DNA from 2 places in the Lentibacillus daqui genome. Region 1 is predicted to be linked to the other one. Evidence: a T-box and tRNA genes for the amino acid it is inferred to sense, from the RefSeq annotation. Region 1 holds a T-box; the other holds one or more tRNA genes.
What was found. The T-box of region 1 lies ahead of ileS (isoleucine--tRNA ligase). A T-box ahead of a tRNA ligase gene usually reads a tRNA of that ligase, here a tRNA-Ile.

Region 1 (6,256 bases):
CATTTATTCGATCACTGCAAGATTTTGATCAGATACGTATTGTCGGTTTGATGACCATGGCGCCGCATACTGATGACGAGCATTTATTAAGAGAAACATTCCGACAGTTGGCAGCATTACGGGATATCATTGAACAACAAAAATTTCCCCATGCTCCATGTCATTACTTGTCAATGGGAATGAGCAATGATTATCAAATTGCGATTGAAGAGGGAGCTACACATATCCGGATTGGTTCCAAATTGGTCGGTTCATAACATAAATGAGGTGAAAATATGAGCATAAAAAATAAAATAAAAACATTTTTCACGATGGATGATGAATACGAATACGTTGAGGAACAGGAGGAACCGGAAGTGCCTGAAAGTATGTCAAAAGAGCAAGGACGAAATGTTGTCAATCTAAAAAGCTTGCAGCAGCCTTCTTCCAAGGTTGTTCTATGCGAGCCCGGATCCTATAATGAGGCACAGGAAATTGCTGATAACCTTATCAATCGCCGGGCTGTTGTGATAAATTTACAACGGATTGATCATCATCAGGCCAAACGCATTGTTGACTTTCTCAGCGGAACAGTTTACGCTGTCAATGGCGACATGCAAAAGCTCGGTGCAGAGACATTTCTTTGCACACCAGATAATGTAGATGTTTCCGGAAAAATTTCCGAAGCATTTATGAATGAAGTTGATGAAAAGGGATGGTAGCAAAGCATGTATCAATTATTAAATATTATTAATTTAGCCGTTGAGATATATTCTTATGCATTAATTATTTATATTTTTATGTCCTGGTTTCCAGGTGCACGCGAATCATCGTTTGGGGTGTTGATGGCCAAGATTTGTGAACCATATCTGGAAATATTCCGTAAAATTATACCGCCACTGGGAATGATTGATTTCTCACCAATCGTTGCTATTTTTGTACTATATTTAGCAAGAAGCGGCTTATTTGAGCTGTTCAGAATGCTTCTGCTTTAAGGTGAAACGACAATGGACATATCTCAGCACTTTCGCAGAGATAAACAAGAATTTATTGACCAGGTATTGGCATGGAAGGAACAGGTTGAAAACTCCTACATTCCAAAATTAACTGATTTTCTGGATCCCAGGCAACAACATATTATGGAGACGCTCATCGGTAAGCATGAGATACTTAGATTACATAAACATGGCGGTGGTCCATATACCGAACGTAAACGAATGATCATTGCTCCGATGTACGAGCCAATTGATGAGGCTGATTTTGAGTTGGTATTACTGCAGACAACCTACTCGAAAAAGTTTATTACTTTAACACATCGCGATGTTATGGGGGCATTCCTATCCTTGGGTGTTAAACGAAAAAAGCTGGGTGATATCCATGCAAAAGACGGCGTTGTACAAATCCTGATAGCCAAGGAAATCGCATCATATGTTCAAATCAATTTAACGAGTATCAGACAAGCAAAATTGAAATTCGAAACACAGCCGTTATCTGCTTTTTTAGGAGAAGAAAAACATTGGAAGGAAACAGAATGTACAGTTTCTTCATTGCGACTGGATACGGTTGTAAAAGAAATATACAAGCTTTCCCGCAAAGATGCCGCAAATTACGTTGAAAAAGGCTTGGTAAAGGTAAATCATAAAACAGTGGAAAATCCAGCCCTGCTTTTACAGGAAGGGGACCTGTTATCATTGCGGGGAAAAGGAAGAAGTAAACTGGTCACTATTAACGGTCAGACCAAAAAGGAAAAACGGCGGATTACAACGGCCATTTTAAAATAATTTCCTGTACATGCAGGAAAAACGCTATTTATGTAGAAATATAGCAGTATGAGTGTTCGATATTTTTTGTTAGGAGGTGGCCTTGTGCCATTATCACCACTAGATATTCACAATAAAGAATTCTCCAGAAGCTGGAAAGGCTATAATGAGGATGAAGTCAATGAATTTCTCGATCAGGTCATTAAAGACTATGAAATGACCATCCGGGAAAAGAAGAATTTGCAAGAAAAAGTGGAACAACTAGAGGGAAAGCTTGGACATTTCACAGATATTGAAACAACATTGAATAAGTCGATCCTCGTTGCCCAGGAGACAGCCGAAGAAGTGAAAGGCAGTGCATCCAAAGAAGCAAAATTGATTATTAAAGAAGCGGAAAAAAATGCCGATCGAATTATTAATGAAGCGCTGGAAAAGTCACGACGGATTTCAGCGGATGTGGAACAATTAAAAAAACAGGCGAAAGTTTTCCGGACACGATTTAGAATGTTGGTAGAAGCGCAATTGGACATGATTGATACCAATGATTGGGATAGGCTGCTTGATACGGAAATGGATGAAGAACCCGAATTAGCAGAAAATAATTCATAATCCTTGACGTTTCAGGAATTTATGCATATAATTTGTACACATATAATATATCTAATACGATGACAGAGACAGTATAAAAGATCGTCAGCTGTTAAAGCGAGTCAGGGTATGGTGGAAGCCTGATACAGTATCCTTTTAGAACATCACTCTGGAGTATCCATACGAACGGTTGCCTAGTAGATATGGACGGTTCATTCACGTTACGAATCTCTGAGTGAATTTAATTGTAATGAATTAAATTTATAAGGGTGGTACCGCGAGTCTTCTCGTCCCTTTTTTGGGATGTGAAGGCTTTTTTATTTGGATTTGAAAAAACCGCCTAATGTGGAGCCATATAATTAATTTGTAGGAGGAAAGGATATGGATTACAAAGAAACATTATTAATGCCGAAAACCAAATTCCCGATGCGGGGGAACTTGCCGAATAAAGAGCCGCTGCGTCGGAAAGAATGGGATGAAAACAACCTATATGAAAAGAGTTTGGAGCGTACAGAAGGAAGACCATTATTTGTACTGCATGATGGCCCGCCATATGCCAATGGTGATTTACACATTGGTCATGCCTTGAACAAAATTTTAAAAGACTTTATTACGCGCTACAAATCAATGGCCGGGTTCCAAGCCCCATATGTTCCGGGATGGGACACACACGGCCTGCCAATCGAAACAGCACTGGCGAAAAAGAAAAAAGTCAATCGTAAAAAGATGAGCGTCGCTGAGTTTCGTCAAAAATGTGCCGAATACGCGATGAAACAAATTGATAATCAACGTTCCCAGTTTAAAGAACTAGGTGTTCGTGGCGATTGGGAGCATCCATATATCACATTAACAAAGGACTATGAAGCAGCCCAAATCCGGGTGTTCGGGGAAATGGCAAAAAAAGGCTATATCTATAAAGGAATGAAGCCTGTTTACTGGTCTCCGTCATCAGAATCAGCACTTGCGGAAGCTGAAATCGAATATCATGATAAACGTTCCCCATCCATTTATGTTGCATTTGAGGTAACGGATGGAAAGGATCTTCTGGAAGGTGGCGAGAAATTCGTTATCTGGACAACAACGCCATGGACCATCCCGGCCAACCTGGGAATCAGCTTGCATCCGGACCTCACCTATGTGGTGGCACAAGTTGATGATGATAAATTTATCGTTGCCGAGGAGTTGTTACCTACTGTTGCAGAAGAACTGGGTTGGGGAAATCCGGAAGTTGTTAAAACATTCCGTGGTAAAGAAGCAGATAAAATAGTGACGAAACATCCATTTTATGATCGCGACTCGCTCGTTATGCTTGGCGATCATGTGACTGTTGATGCCGGTACTGGTTGCGTCCACACCGCCCCGGGACATGGGGAAGACGACTTCTACGTATCCAAACGATATGGCATTGATGCATTATGTCCAGTCGATGAAAAGGGTGTCTTTACAGATGAAGCCCCCGGTTACGAAGGGATGTTCTATGATACCGCCAATAAACCAATCACAGAGAAATTGGATGAGGTTGGTGCACTACTGAAGTTAAACTTCATTACCCACTCCTATCCACATGACTGGCGGACGAAAAAGCCAACCATTTTTCGGGCTACGTCACAGTGGTTTGCATCGATTAAAGATTTTCGCCAGGATATTTTGGACGAAATCAAGCGGATTAATTGGTATCCGCAATGGGGTGAAACGCGTCTTTACAATATGGTTCGGGATCGGGAAGACTGGTGTATTTCCCGGCAACGGACATGGGGTGTGCCAATCCCGGTATTTTATGGTGAAGATAAGGAACCAATTATTACTGATGAAACGATCGAACATGTATCGAAACTATTTGCTGAACATGGATCAAATATCTGGTTTGAGTGGGATGCCAAAGAATTATTACCCGAAGGATTTACTTCGGAACATAGCCCAAATGGTACGTTCACCAAAGAGATGGACATTATGGACGTTTGGTTTGACTCCGGTTCCTCGCATGAGGCGGTCTTGCTTGGTCGGGAAGATCACCGTCGTCCAGCAGATGTCTACTTGGAAGGCAGTGACCAGTATCGCGGCTGGTTCAACTCATCACTGTCAACAGCTGTTGCAGTAACAGGCAAGGCACCGTACGAAAATATTATCAGTCATGGATTTACCCTTGATGGGCAAGGCCGAAAGATGAGTAAGTCCCTTGGCAACACTATTGCTCCATCCAAAGTATTAAAACAGCTTGGTGCCGACATTTTGCGGTTATGGGTTGCCTCGGTTGACTACCAGGCAGATTTCCGGATTTCTGATGATATCTTGAAGCAGGTATCGGAAACATACCGAAAAATCCGTAATACATTCCGTTTCATGCTGGCCAATATCGCTGACTTTGATCCGGCTAAAGACCGGGTAGCGGAGAATGATCTGGAAGAAGTCGATCGCTATATGCTGCACCGCCTGCAGAATTTGATTAAGCGTGTTCGGAGAAGCTATGATAAATTTGAATTTTCGCCAATTTATCATGACATTCATAACTTCTGTGCAGTCGACTTAAGTTCATTCTATCTTGATTTTGCCAAAGATATTTTATATATCGAAGCAGCGGATCATCCTCGCCGCCGGAGCATCCAAACGGTGTATTACGACATCTTGACCAGCCTGGTTAAAATGTTGACACCGTTAATCCCGCATACAACAGAGGAAGTGTGGGAGTATATCCATGGAACTGAGGCAGACTATGTCCAATTGACCGACATCCCAGAGGCAAAAACGGTATTTGCCAATGAAACCGATTTGGAAAAATGGGATCATTTCATGAAAGTGCGCGATGATGTATTAAAGGCACTGGAAGAGGCACGTAATGAAAAAGTTATCGGTAAATCGCTGGAAGCAAAAATAACGATTGTGGCCAAGGACGAGAAAACAAAAGATGTCTTGGAGCACATTCCATATCTTCATCAGCTACTAATCGTCTCTGAAGCGGATGTGGCCGAAAGTATGGATGGTGGCAAGGATTATCGTTATGTGGATGTAAAAGTGGAAAAACATCCTGGCGAAAAATGTGCTCGTTGCTGGGTTGCATCGGAAACAGTTGGTGAAGACCACGATCATCCTGATTTATGTTCCCGTTGTGCAGACGTTGTGAAGACACATTATGCAGAGATAAACTAATTTGCTTTGGATGAGGCTGTCACAAAAGCTATCGTTTTGTGACAGCCTTTCACATTTTAAGCGGATGTTTTCGAAAAGCCAACGGAAATGCTGTACGAATCAGAGATACTGTCGGGAGTCGGAAATACAGTCCGAATCACGAAAAATACAGTCCAACCCCTGTAAAAAATCAAGCCCCAACAGGCAAAGCGTAATCTTTTATGGTAAAATGCAGGAGAAGTGTTTGTAACAATCGAAGCGGAGGATAACAGATATGTATTGGTATTATCTTATTGCACTGGTTGTCATTGGTGTTGATCAGCTGACAAAGTGGTTGATTGTAAAAAACATGGAATTGTACGAGCAGATTCCAATTATTAACGATTTTTTCTACATAACCTCGCATCGTAATAGAGGTGCAGCCTGGGGTATTCTACAAGACCAAATGATTTTCTTTTATATTATTACTGTGGTAGTAGTTGTTGGAGTAATTTTCTATCTGCATAAGTTTGGCAAAGATAGCCCGCTGTTGGCGGTGTCGCTGAGTCTGATTCTTGGCGGGGCAATCGGTAACTTCATTGACCGGATTTTCCGTCAAGAGGTGGTTGATTTTCTTGATTTTACCATTTTTCGTTATGACTTTCCGATCTTTAATGTAGCCGACTCCTGTCTTTGTATTGGAGTCATCCTTGTTTTGATTGCTACATTTATAGATGAGAAAAAGAAGGGGACAACAGCCAAATGACCGCACAACAGTATGAAGTACAGATCGAACAAAATAAAACACGGATTGATAAGTTGTTAGC
Region 2 (6,256 bases), 1.5 Mb from region 1:
AGGAATAATTTGCACGTATAATGTCCATGATGGGAAATCACCCTCCTCGATTGCGTTGTAGAGATCCTCACGATGGTAATCAGGATTTTCCCCGGAAAGCTTATCTGCCAGGTTAACATCCATCCCTTTCACACCCTGGTCACTGATGAAGTGGTATTTTACCCAGAAAGCCTCTCCTTTATCATTGACCCATTTAAATGTATGACTGCCATAGCCGTTCATATGACGGTATGTTGCCGGGATACCACGATCTCCATGTAAATAAGTGATTTGATGCAATGATTCCGGTGACAAGGACCAGAAATCCCAAACCGCATTCGGGTCTTTTAAACCTGTGCGCGGATTACGTTTTTGTGTATGGATAAAATCAGGGAACTTAATGGCATCACGAACGAAAAAGATCGGCGTATTATTACCAACTAAGTCATAGTTTCCTTCATCGGTATAAAATTTTAAGGCAAAGCCGCGTGGGTCACGAACTGTATCAGCTGAACCAAGTTCGCCGGCAACAGTTGAGAAACGGGCAAACATTTCGGTGCGTTTTCCTTTTTCACTTAAAAAGTCGGCTTTCGTGTATTTGGAAATTTCATCATTGGTCACTTCAAAGTAGCCAAAAGCACCCGCTCCCTTGGCATGCACCACACGTTCCGGAATACGTTCTCTATCAAAATGTGCCAGCTTCTCCAACAGATGAAAATCCTGAATCAGACTAGGCCCATTATGTCCTGCAGTAATAGAGTTTTGGTTGTCTCCTACTGGAATTCCTGCTCCGGTAGTTAAAGTTTTACGATTATCGCTCATAAATTAAAGCTCCTCTCCTTTATTCATAATTGATATCTCTAATACTAATTGTAATATAAACTTTTTGAAAGTCAATATTTAATTATAATTGTTTTAAATAAAATCGGTTGCAATGCTCTCTTGGATAACCCATTCTTTTAAAAAACGACGATATGATCTATTACCCGTAAAGCGTATGATGTAAACATGGACCTATTATAAAAACTAAACAGACTGAATGAGTATTTCCGGCAAAGCAACCCGGTATCCTTTAGAAACGTATTGCACTGTCCTAATATTTACTTGTCGTTATTAATCGATTATATGCTAGAATAGTAATGATGATTATTGTGCATATAAATGGGAAGGGATATTGTTAAATGGATTTATTAAATGATAATAAGTCATTATATAAGCTGGTTAATGAAGTATCCATACAGTACTTTCAAAAGCCGTTTTTACATCAGGTACAATTCAATCATCGGCTGCGAACGACTGGAGGACGATATATTCCGGCTAAAAAGATCATTGAACTCAACCCCAAGTATTTGACCGAGATGGACGAACATGAGTTTATTGGCATAGTCAAGCACGAATTATGTCATTATCATCTTCATATTGAAGGAAAGGGATATAAACACGGGGATGCAGAATTCAAGAACCTATTGAGAGCAACCGGATCACCAAGACATTGCCGTCCATTACCATCCAATGAAGACAGGTATAAGTACAAGTATGTTTGTAATAACTGTAAACATGTTTATAAAAGAGCCCGGAGAATCAACGTGAATCAATACAGATGTGGTAAATGTAATGGAAGACTGTCCATGTTAGAGGGATAAAGTTAATGCTTGCAGCTTGGGGTTGAGGAGGTCATTTGTATTAAACGACAGCATTTTTCTTCATTTATTATAGATTCAGATCTTGTTTCAATGACGTTTGGATGGTTGTTTTTAACTTTTTTGATGAAAGGTATTGACGAAACTTGTTAGAACTGGTAAATTAAATAGGTCTTGAGCAAACGGGAAGCGTTAGAAAATGTCTTGAGAAAAAATGTTGACAATGAGCAAAAATTAGTGTATTATAATTTTCGTTGTCGTTATCAGATTGTATTTTGTGCAATGGGAAATTACATATTTATCAATCCACAGTAGCTCAGTGGTAGAGCTATCGGCTGTTAACCGATCGGTCGTAGGTTCGAATCCTACCTGTGGAGCCAAACGGAGAAGTACTCAAGTGGCTGAAGAGGCGCCCCTGCTAAGGGTGTAGGCCGTGTAAGCGGCGCGAGGGTTCAAATCCCTCCTTCTCCGCCATTTTTATGGCCCGTTGGTCAAGTGGTTAAGACACCGCCCTTTCACGGCGGTAACACGGGTTCGAATCCCGTACGGGTCATCTTATTTGAATAAAGTAAAAATATTGCTTTGGTTTGGTCCGGTAGTTCAGCTGGTTAGAATGCCTGCCTGTCACGCAGGAGGTCGCGGGTTCGAGTCCCGTCCGGACCGCCATCATTGGGCTATAGCCAAGCGGTAAGGCAGCGGGTTTTGATCCCGTCATTCCCAGGTTCGAATCCTGGTAGCCCAGCTTTATTTTATCCATATAAGTAAGAAATAGAATACGATGAGCCATTAGCTCAGTCGGTAGAGCATCTGACTTTTAATCAGAGGGTCGGAGGTTCGAATCCTCCATGGCTCACCATTACATCATAGCGTTTAGCGGGTGTGGCGGAATTGGCAGACGCGCTAGAATCAGGCTCTAGTGTCCTTTACCGGACGTGGGGGTTCGACTCCCTTCACCCGCATTTATGAAATACGAGGTGCTGTGGCAATCACGGCATTTTGTTTTTGCCTTTTAAAATACGCGGTCGTGGCGGAATGGCAGACGCGCTAGGTTGAGGGCCTAGTGGGTGTATAACCCGTGGAGGTTCAAGTCCTCTCGACCGCACCAAAAATACTTGTAATCGACTTCTGAATGTGCTAATATAATAGAGTTCGCTTAAATGCGCCCGTAGCTCAATTGGATAGAGCGCTTGACTACGGATCAAGAGGTTAGGGGTTCGACTCCTCTCGGGCGCGCCATTTAACGGGAAGTAGCTCAGCTTGGTAGAGCACATGGTTTGGGACCATGGGGTCGCAGGTTCGAATCCTGTCTTCCCGACCATGCGAGATATAAAATTTTATGATGCGGGTGTAGTTTAGTGGTAAAACCTCAGCCTTCCAAGCTGATGATGAGGGTTCGATTCCCTTCACCCGCTCCATACCATTTGTTGGGCCTGTAGCTCAGCTGGTTAGAGCGCACGCCTGATAAGCGTGAGGTCGGTGGTTCGAGTCCACTCAGGCCCATTTGCTTTTAAAAAGCAAAATAAAGGGTTGACAGTAACGAGGTTAATTGTTATACTAATTAAGTTGCTGTTAAAAACAGCGTTATGAAATTTGCTCTTTGAAAACTGAACAAAACAACCAGTATGTAATAGATGTCAGAGGTTGAGGTTAGAAGTTAGATCAATTGATTTGATGGAAAACGCAGACCCTGGAATCAATTTTTGAAGCTAAGAATTTAGATGAAATTAATTGGTGTTAATTTTATCACAAACTTTTTTGGAGAGTTTGATCTTGGCTCAGGACGAACGCTGGCGGCGTGCCTAATACATGCAAGTCGAGCGCGGGAAGCAAGTAGATCCTCATCTGAGGTGACACTTGTGGAACGAGCGGCGGACGGGTGAGTAACACGTGGGCAACCTGCCTGTAAGATCGGGATAACTCGCGGAAACGTGAGCTAATACCGGATAATACTTTTTCCTGCATGGGAGGAAGTTGAAAGATGGCTTTGGCTATCACTTACAGATGGGCCCGCGGCGCATTAGCTAGTTGGTGGGGTAAAGGCTCACCAAGGCGACGATGCGTAGCCGACCTGAGAGGGTGATCGGCCACACTGGGACTGAGACACGGCCCAGACTCCTACGGGAGGCAGCAGTAGGGAATCTTCCGCAATGGACGAAAGTCTGACGGAGCAACGCCGCGTGAGTGATGAAGGTCTTCGGATCGTAAAACTCTGTTGTGAGGGAAGAACAAGTATTGTTCGAACAGGGCAGTACCTTGACGGTACCTCACCAGAAAGCCCCGGCTAACTACGTGCCAGCAGCCGCGGTAATACGTAGGGGGCAAGCGTTGTCCGGAATTATTGGGCGTAAAGCGCGCGCAGGCGGTCTTTTAAGTCTGATGTGAAATCTTGCGGCTTAACCGCAAGCGGTCATTGGAAACTGGAGGACTTGAGTGCAGAAGAGGAGAGTGGAATTCCACGTGTAGCGGTGAAATGCGTAGAGATGTGGAGGAACACCAGTGGCGAAGGCGACTCTCTGGTCTGTAACTGACGCTGAGGCGCGAAAGCGTGGGTAGCGAACAGGATTAGATACCCTGGTAGTCCACGCCGTAAACGATGAGTGCTAGGTGTTAGGGGGTTTCCGCCCCTTAGTGCTGAAGTTAACGCATTAAGCACTCCGCCTGGGGAGTACGGCCGCAAGGCTGAAACTCAAAAGAATTGACGGGGGCCCGCACAAGCGGTGGAGCATGTGGTTTAATTCGAAGCAACGCGAAGAACCTTACCAGGTCTTGACATCCTCTGATGACGGTAGAGATACCGAGTTCCCTTCGGGGACAGAGTGACAGGTGGTGCATGGTTGTCGTCAGCTCGTGTCGTGAGATGTTGGGTTAAGTCCCGCAACGAGCGCAACCCTTAATCTTAGTTGCCAGCATTAAGTTGGGCACTCTAAGGTGACTGCCGGTGACAAACCGGAGGAAGGTGGGGATGACGTCAAATCATCATGCCCCTTATGACCTGGGCTACACACGTGCTACAATGGATGGAACAAAGGGCAGCGAAGCGGCGACGCATTAGCTAATCCCATAAAACCATTCTCAGTTCGGATTGCAGGCTGCAACTCGCCTGCATGAAGCCGGAATCGCTAGTAATCGCGGATCAGCATGCCGCGGTGAATACGTTCCCGGGCCTTGTACACACCGCCCGTCACACCACGAGAGTTGGCAACACCCGAAGTCGGTGAGGTAACCTTTTGGAGCCAGCCGCCGAAGGTGGGGCCAATGATTGGGGTGAAGTCGTAACAAGGTAGCCGTATCGGAAGGTGCGGCTGGATCACCTCCTTTCTAAGGATTATATTACGGAACGGGAAGTTTATTCCTAAGACATACTCGGTTGTTTGGTTCAGTTTTGAGAGAGTAAATCTCTCTATTTGTACCTTGAAAACTAAATAAGAGCAAGACAAACAACGACATCAACTTTTAAAGTTCTTAAATATAGTTAAGTGAAAAAGAGCGCACGGTGGATGCCTTGGCACTAGGAGCCGATGAAGGACGGGACTAACACCGATATGCCTCGGGGAGTCGTAAGTAGACTGATCCGGGGATTTCCGAATGGGGAACCCGCTGCTCGTAATGGAGCAGTACACCTATCTGAATACATAGGGTAGGTGAGGCAGACCCGGGGAACTGAAACATCTCAGTACCCGGAGGAAGAGAAAGCAAACGCGATTTCCCAAGTAGCGGCGAGCGAAACGGAAACAGCCCAAACCAACAGGCTTGCCTGTTGGGGTTGTAGGACACTCCAATGGAGTTACCAAGAAATTCTTTAGATGAATCGATCTGGAACGATCAGCCATAGCGGGTAAGAGCCCTGTAATCGAAAGAGAATTTCCTCCGGAGTGGATCCTGAGTACGGCGGAACACGTGGAATTCCGTCGGAATCCGGGAGGACCATCTCCCAAGGCTAAATACTCCCTAGTGACCGATAGTGAACCAGTACCGTGAGGGAAAGGTGAAAAGCACCCCGGGAGGGGAGTGAAAGAGAACCTGAAACCGTGTGCTTACAAGTAGTCGAAGCCCGTTAATGGGTGACGGCGTACCTTTTGTAGAATGGACCGGCGAGTTACGATCGTATGCAAGGTTAAGTGGAAGACACGGAGCCGTAGCGAAAGCGAGTCTGAACAGGGCGTTTGTAGTATGCGGTCGTAGACCCGAAACCGTGTGATCTACCCATGTCCAGGGTGAAGGTCAGGTAACACTGACTGGAGGCCCGAACCCACGTATGTTGAAAAATGCGGGGATGAGGTGTGGGTAGGGGTGAAATGCCAATCGAACACGGAGATAGCTGGTTCTCTCCGAAATAGCTTTAGGGCTAGCCTCAAGAAAGGGAAGTACTGGAGGTAGAGCACTGATTGGACGAGGGGCCCTCACCGGGTTACCGAATTCAGTCAAACTCCGAATGCCAGCTACTTGATCTTGGGAGTCAGACTATGGGTGATAAGGTTCATAGTCGAAAGGGAAACAGCCCAGACCGCCAGCTAAGGTCCCAAAGTATACGTTAAGTGGAAAAGGATGTGGCGTTGCTTAGACAACCAGGATGTTGGCTTAGAAGCAGCCATCATTTAAAGAGTGCGTAATAGCTCACTGGTCGAGTGACGCTGCGC

Region 2: it encodes a tRNA-Ile, which carries the amino acid that the T-box ahead of ileS (isoleucine--tRNA ligase) is inferred to sense. The anticodon was not compared.

The regions. Positions count from the first base shown of each region.
Region 1 is NZ_CP114176.1:2,111,970-2,118,225, reverse strand. Features, by position in the region: gene O2S85_RS10765 (YggS family pyridoxal phosphate-dependent enzyme) at 1-257, shown strand, start outside; gene O2S85_RS10760 (cell division protein SepF) at 276-701, shown strand; gene O2S85_RS10755 (YggT family protein) at 708-974, shown strand; gene O2S85_RS10750 (YlmH family RNA-binding protein) at 987-1,760, shown strand; gene O2S85_RS10745 (DivIVA domain-containing protein) at 1,845-2,348, shown strand; T-box leader at 2,399-2,625, shown strand; gene ileS (isoleucine--tRNA ligase) at 2,709-5,471, shown strand; gene lspA (signal peptidase II) at 5,725-6,195, shown strand; gene O2S85_RS10730 (RluA family pseudouridine synthase) at 6,192-6,256, shown strand, end outside.
Region 2 is NZ_CP114176.1:592,114-598,369, forward strand. Features, by position in the region: gene O2S85_RS03145 (catalase) at 1-801, opposite strand, end outside; gene O2S85_RS03150 (SprT family protein) at 1,161-1,622, shown strand; tRNA gene O2S85_RS03155 (tRNA-Asn) at 1,925-1,999, shown strand; tRNA gene O2S85_RS03160 (tRNA-Ser) at 2,003-2,093, shown strand; tRNA gene O2S85_RS03165 (tRNA-Glu) at 2,101-2,172, shown strand; tRNA gene O2S85_RS03170 (tRNA-Asp) at 2,209-2,285, shown strand; tRNA gene O2S85_RS03175 (tRNA-Gln) at 2,290-2,361, shown strand; tRNA gene O2S85_RS03180 (tRNA-Lys) at 2,400-2,475, shown strand; tRNA gene O2S85_RS03185 (tRNA-Leu) at 2,493-2,578, shown strand; tRNA gene O2S85_RS03190 (tRNA-Leu) at 2,638-2,724, shown strand; tRNA gene O2S85_RS03195 (tRNA-Arg) at 2,779-2,855, shown strand; tRNA gene O2S85_RS03200 (tRNA-Pro) at 2,861-2,937, shown strand; tRNA gene O2S85_RS03205 (tRNA-Gly) at 2,961-3,034, shown strand; tRNA gene O2S85_RS03210 (tRNA-Ile) at 3,046-3,119, shown strand; rRNA gene O2S85_RS03215 (16S ribosomal RNA) at 3,372-4,937, shown strand; rRNA gene O2S85_RS03220 (23S ribosomal RNA) at 5,090-6,256, shown strand, end outside.